3 regions of the Brevibacillus sp. HD3.3A genome follow, and region 3 is predicted to be linked to each of the others. Evidence: riboswitches for the same ligand, from Rfam matches in the RefSeq annotation. Region 3 holds a riboswitch; each other region holds the start of a gene.
What was found. Region 3 has a riboswitch for cyclic di-GMP ahead of HP435_RS08130 (methyl-accepting chemotaxis protein). Riboswitches for the same ligand answer to the same signal wherever they lie in the genome.
Positions count from the first base shown of each region.

Region 1 (2,201 bases), 570 kb from region 3:
GTAAATCATCGAGCGCGGTACGCCGGAGCGCTTGCTGATTTCGTATCCGGTAATCGGAGAATGCTTCAACAAGCCAATGTAAGCCTTGCACTCGTATTGGGAAAAACCGAGCTTTTGCAACTCTTTGTAAATGTCGTCCATATCGTCCTCTTTAGTCGTTAGTCTTATACTCACTATAATGCCTCTCCCGCCAAACATGCAACAAAAAAAGCCCTCGGCATTCGAGAGCTTTTTTCACACATGCTGTTAAGCGATTTCTTTCACTTTAATATAAGAAACGTTTCGCACATTGATGACGATGTCGTCGTACTGGAGCCATCCATCTTTCTGGTTGGCGACCATCTGGATGATCTCTTCCGGTTCTGTCGTCTCAATGCGGATCACTTCTCCCCCTGAAAAGTGAAATTCGATTGTTTTCGTCTCTGCCATCCTCTCATCCCTCCTCTTCTCTCTATCTTTATCGGATGGATGGTAAAATTTTGTTACGCTACTCTTACCGTTACCTTAATTCTGACTATTTTTATAAAGAATTGGTTATTTTTACCCTACCAAAACTTGACAAGACTGTTTCTTTTGGATTATATTTTGCATGATTCGACATGACTATACATTTTTCGCAAACTGAATGACAAAGGCAAAGTCATCGAAAGGTGGCGACGCAAAACCACGGGTCTAAAGTCTTCGACCATGACAGCCGGGTTGCCATACATCATGTGCGTAATTGTGCGATGATGGTGACTGAAGGCTGTTCCCGTGTGTGGAATGGCCTTTTTTGTGTGAAAAACGTCTCGACGTTTTTCAGGAAATTGGATGTGGCCGCTTGCGGTCAACAAAACGGTCATGGCCGTTTTGTGTGCAATCTCATAGAAAGGAGGCGCCAGTCCATCTATCAACAGTAAACTTGTACATGAAAAAACAAAAGAGAGATAAAAATGGAGTGGAGTATTATGTACAAACTGGTTGATTCAGTAGAGTCTTTGGCGAGTTTTCACCAAATCAAGGAGAGCGTTTGGACCTCCATGGGCTTTGAAATGGAATACGTCAAAAATGGTTCCGATGCTTATTTGCTATTGTCAGAAGATGACGAAGCAGGCGGTACTTTTGAATTTACGCCACATGAAAAATCTTCTGCTTTTCTCCGCGATTTGTTTCAGGACGTGTTGAGCGCCGATATGAAAGTGGTGGAAGTAGACAGTTTCGCTGTCTTGCCGAAATACCGTGGAAAACTGGGACGTTGGGGCGTTGCCCTCATGATCGATTATGCTGAAAAACACGGTTATACGCATGCAGTCGGTTTAGCAGACCCGGCTTTTTTTCAGTTGATTAATACAAAATACAACGTCAAAGCGACACAAGTGAAGGATATGGTCTATTACAAAGGGGCGAACGCCATCCCGACCATTTTTCACCTGCAGGAAGCCTATACGAGCAAGGACCATCCCGCGTTTTCCTGGTATCAAACGCTTTGCAAACAAATAAAAGTTGAGGTTAGCTGACATGGAACTTTTACAAAGAAGAAATAATTGGGTCGTCATTGTTTTTGCAAGCATCATTACCGTGGTGCAAATCGTGAATCTCATCATGGGAGTGCCGATTTCCTTCGTCTTGACTGTGCTCGGTATTTTGTACGGAGTGCTGGCGCCGTTCGCGTATTTGTCCAATCGTCCGGCGTGGCGCGACAAAATGGCTCCATTCATGAAGTTTTTCAACTTCGCGGTAATCGGCATCTTCATGTTCATAATTACCGGGCTTGATCCTTGGCTGGTCAATATTATGACCATCATGTTCTTCGTAGCCGTCATGGGGATTTATCAGGACAGGCTGATCAACATTTTGACGATCGTGGCAGCGCTCGGGATCGTCACGTACTACTTCCTGACAAATGGCGAAGCGATTTTTTATACCTCCAATCCGGTTCATTTGATGTACTACCTGCTTACCTTCTGCTTCGTATCGGCAACAAGCATGATGCACGCGATATTCAACAACAGACTGCAACAGGAAAGCGAAGAACAGAAGCAGCAGGCGATCGCTTCCAAAGAATCGCTGCAACGCATTTTGGATCAGATCAACGAATCGCTCAGCTCTGTGCAGGAATACCAGGAGAATCTGAACAAGGTGACGGATGGCGTGAATGTCCGGGCAGTTGAAACCGTCGCTTCCCTTCAGGAAATCATGCGCTCCTTCTCTGTGCAAACCGA
Region 1 covers NZ_CP085874.1:1,094,286-1,096,486, reverse strand. The annotation lists gene HP435_RS05615 (TrmB family transcriptional regulator) at 1-141, opposite strand, end outside; gene HP435_RS05610 (hypothetical protein) at 247-429, opposite strand; cyclic di-GMP riboswitch class I at 624-707, shown strand; gene HP435_RS05605 (GNAT family N-acetyltransferase) at 1,032-1,496, shown strand; gene HP435_RS05600 (methyl-accepting chemotaxis protein) at 1,498-2,201, shown strand, end outside.
Region 1: another riboswitch for cyclic di-GMP. It lies ahead of HP435_RS05605 (GNAT family N-acetyltransferase); the one in region 3 lies ahead of HP435_RS08130 (methyl-accepting chemotaxis protein).

Region 2 (2,201 bases), 2.1 Mb from region 3:
AAAGCAGGGTCTGTCAGCCATTTGTCACGGTCGGCAAAAGCTTGCTTGGTGGCTTCTACAATCGTGTGGTAGTAGTCCGGCGTCCCTTCGCCCATGCTCTTGAGGTCGAAGTTGTTCAACACGTTCAAGATCGAGAGCGAAGCCATGCCCTGGGAGTTGGGCGGTACGTTGTAAGCCTTGTAGCCGCGGTAGTCGACTGTAATCGGTTCTGCCCATGTGGAGGTGTGCTTTTCAAAGTCTTTCAAGGTGAGCAGCCCGCCGTTTTTCTGCATATCCGCTACGATTTTTTTGGCGACTTCGCCTTTGTAAAATCCGTCTGCTCCTTTTTTCGCAATGATTTGCAAAGTTTTGGCAAGGTCCTTTTGCTTGAGGATTTCGCCAGGCGCATACGGCTCTCCGTTCGGCTTCAGGAAGGTTTTGCGGAACCCTTCAAAGCGCTGGAGGTTTTTCAAATCGTTATCGTTCGGATCGATGGCGTATTTTGTCCAATAAACCTGGTTTGGTGAGACGGGATATCCATTTTCAGCGTATCCGATCGCCGGTTCAAGCAGCCTGTGCCACGGAAGCTTGCTGTTGCCCATGCTTTTGTGCGCGTAGTTGTACGCTTCCCACCAGCCAGAAACAACGCCTGGCACCGTATTGGCAGACTCGTAGCCGCGGGAAGGAATTTTTTCGTAGCCTTTGCCTTTGTAGTAGTCGATCGTTGCTTTTTCGCCAGCTCGTCCGCTGCCGTTCAGCGCTTTCAGTTCCTTGGTCTTGGCGTTGTAGATGAGCCAGAAGTTATCTCCGCCGATCGTTGTGTAATGCGGGTAGACGACGGCGAGAGTAGAAGCGGCGGTGATGGCGGCATCTACAGCGTTGCCGCCGTCTTCCAATGTTTTCAGGGCTGCTGCTGTAGCCAGATAGTGTGGTGTTGTTACCATTGCGTTTGGCGACATTGATGTTGGCCGATTAGCTGCTTGAACCGGAGACAGGGTTGCCAGGCCGATTGCAGTAGTCAATGCGACAGTAGAAAGTTTCTTCCAGAATGACATCGTATGAAGCCTCCTTGTATGTTTGATGAACGATTCCAACAATCCGACAGCTTTTCGCAGCCTCACCTCCTTAACTGAAAATGAATATTTTTACACATAAATACATAAATGGACAAAAATAGACAATTGTTGCGCAAAAAAAGACCAATGATATAGGATCATTGGTCTTGTCCTACACCAATACTTCGGTAGCTGGCTGGCATGCCCGCTTGTGCGGAGGTAGCCCCTCTAGCTTTGCGTCGCCGGATTTCCCCGGGTTTGCCGTTTCGATATCAATGGGTAACGCATCCAGTTGATAATAGAAAACTGATTCAATTGTTACAGGAAAATTTTCCTAATCATCCGTTTGTCAATAATATAGACTATTTGTCGATTGGGGTAAATAAGAAAAATTTTTTTAATCTAGAAAAAAAGGGAGGAACAGGGAGTTGTGCGTTTTTCCCGACATTCACACACCACTATTGGCCGAACTGCTTATGATGGTAAAAACGCACATTTGCCAAGGAGTGAATCAAGGCCATGATGCATCCCGATACGGAGCTTCGCTATATCAACGATGAAATCGGGTACGGTGTTTTTGCGACAAAATTGATCCCGAAAGGCACGATTGTCTGGGCACAGGATGACCTGGATCAGGTATTGGACCCGACATATGTGGAAAAACTGGACCCATTGAGAAAGCAGGATGTGCAGAAGTATTCCTTCAAAAATCAGTTTGGAAAATACATCTTGTGCTGGGATAAGGCCCGATTTGTGAACCACAGCTTCCATGCGACCTGCGTGGCGACGATGTACGACTTGGAGCTGGCTGCCAGAGACATTTTGCCGGGGGAAGAGCTGACCGATGATTACGGTACGCTGAATCTGGATGAACCGTTTGATTGCTTGCCGGAGCCGGGGACGAATCGATCGCGGGTGATGCCTGATGACTTGCTGCGCTATTACCGGCAGTGGGATGAGGTTGCAGCTGAAGCTTTCGCCCGGTTCAATCATGTTGAACAGCCGCTGCTCCACCTGGTTCGACCCAAGCATTTGAAAATTATTCGCGGCATAACCGAGCAGCGTCGCTCCCTCGACTCTATCATTTCGTTGTACTGCCAGCCGCAATCCCAATGGCAAAAAGAGCAGGAATGGTAGAGACAGCGGGCCGGACAACGGCCCGATTTT
Region 2 covers NZ_CP085874.1:5,754,420-5,756,620, reverse strand. The annotation lists gene ggt (gamma-glutamyltransferase) at 1-1,034, opposite strand, end outside; cyclic di-GMP riboswitch class I at 1,219-1,307, opposite strand; gene HP435_RS26905 (SET domain-containing protein) at 1,554-2,171, shown strand.
Region 2: another riboswitch for cyclic di-GMP. It lies ahead of ggt (gamma-glutamyltransferase); the one in region 3 lies ahead of HP435_RS08130 (methyl-accepting chemotaxis protein).

Region 3 (2,201 bases):
CCGCAGAAGCGAACAAGCAGTTGTACATTTTGCCCTCTGCGGACAGCCTGGCGCGGGTACAGGTGGAGCAAAAAGCTTGCGTCACAGAAGAAATCAGCCCGATCTCCTGATCCCCGTCCTCGTAGCGATAGCGCGAAGCGACCTCCCCGAAGTAATTTGCCTCGATCGGAACAAGCGGCATCTCCTGGTGAATCATGCGGACGATTTCGCTGGACGGCACGACCTGATCCAGCTTCCAGCCATTGGAGTTTCCGACATCCATAAATTCAATGAAGCGCAAAGTATGCCCCTGCTCGCGGAAGTATTTGGCCATCGGCAAAATATCTTGGTCATTCACTCCCCGCTGCACGACCATGTTGATTTTCACGCCAAGACCTGCTTCAGCCGCCGCCCGTATGCCGTCCAGCACAGCTTCTACCGGATAGCCCCTGCCGTTCAATGTGCCGAACCGCTCGTTGTCCAGACTGTCGAGACTGACTGTCACGCGGTCAAGTCCTGCTTCCTTCAGAGCCTGCGCGTGGCGGACGAGCAACGAACCGTTGGTGGTCATAGCGATGTCGTGAATACCTGCTACTTTTTTTATCATTTCAATTAACACAGGCAAGCCTCTGCGCATGAGCGGCTCTCCGCCTGTAATTCTGATTTTCTGGACGCCAAGCGAGGCGAAAATGTCGGTCAGTCGAACAATCTCTTCAAATGAAAGCAGCTTGTGCTGCGGCAAAAACTCAAAGTCCGGTCCAAAAATTTCCGCAGGCATGCAGTATCTGCAACGAAAATTGCATTTGTCTGTCACGGAAATACGCAAATCGCGGAGAGGGCGATTTCGTGTATCAACGAGTGGCGACTGCTCTGGCATTGGCTGTCACTCTCCTTTTTCCTAGCGTATCATATCCACGATCGGGCGTAATAGCTTTCCTGCACTTTCGCCTGGTTGTTCCTATGCAAAACCATAATATTTTGCTTGAAAGTGTAAATAGCTCATTTTTGCTATTCCCTTTTTGAATTAATATAAGCTAATATGACTATATATTGTGAAATTGTATAACTGAAAGTGGAAGCGATGATCAGCGATTTGTATGTGGGCACTTGAATGGCTGGGAGTGAGTAGTGCAACCGACCCTATTATTGCTGTAGGGTCGGTTTATTTTATCCCAGAACATTTGTCGTGTCCACTATCGCCAATTCACTCACCAAAGCACCATTGACGTATGCTCTCTTCCCCCGTTTTGAAGCGAACGACTAAAAAAGAGAAAAGCAAAGAATCCGGAGGTCTGCATGCAATTTTTTACGAAGAAAACAAAGCCATGGACAGAGTACGTAAAATCCTCTCACACGACTGACATCGATCAAGTAGGAGAACGAGTAAAGGAGCGCTTGTCCTTTTTAGGGGTGGATCAAGACACGCTCGCCCATGTCAAAAATGCTGCCGAAACGCTTTCGCCCTTTAAAGCGAAGATTGTCGACCAATTTTACGGCGCAATCACGGCTGTTGATCAATTGCAAAAACTGATTCTCGACCACTCAACACTAGGAAAATTGAAACACACATTGGAGTTGTATCTTGAACAGTTTCTGCAGGCGAATGTGGATTACGAATACGTGAAGACGAGAATTGTGATTGGACAAGTTCACAGCCGCATTCATCTGACAGCCGATCATTTTATCTCCGCTCATCATATGTTGATTCAGATCATGACATCGATCTTGATGGAAAAATGGAGCCATCAGCCGCATCAAATGATGCAAATGGTCACATCCGTCCAAAAACTGGCAGCGTTCGATCAGCAACTGATCGTGGAAGTATATATGGAAGAGACGTTCAAATCATTTTTGTTCGGCATCTCCGACATGTTGAATCATATGACACAGCTCGATACGACCAAACAGCTCATCTCGGGCATGGACGAACAAATTGAGGAAAGCCACAGCGTGACAGCAGCTACGGAAGAAATGAGCGCTTCCATTCAGGAAGTGGCCAACCACGCTATCAAGGTGGCGGAAGGAACGGACGATGCCGTCCACTCCGCAGAACAGAGCAGGCAGATCATCAATGCCGCGCTGGGAGACATCCGGCAAGTCGGGCGCGTCTTCGAAGAGGTCATGGGCCGCGTCAACAAGCTCGATCAGGAGATTCACCAGACCCAGGATGTCGTGCATATTATTCGGGAAATCGCCGAGCAAACGAATCTGCTCGCCCTCAA
Region 3 covers NZ_CP085874.1:1,662,858-1,665,058, reverse strand. The annotation lists gene moaA (GTP 3',8-cyclase MoaA) at 1-856, opposite strand, end outside; cyclic di-GMP riboswitch class II at 1,045-1,127, shown strand; gene HP435_RS08130 (methyl-accepting chemotaxis protein) at 1,276-2,201, shown strand, end outside.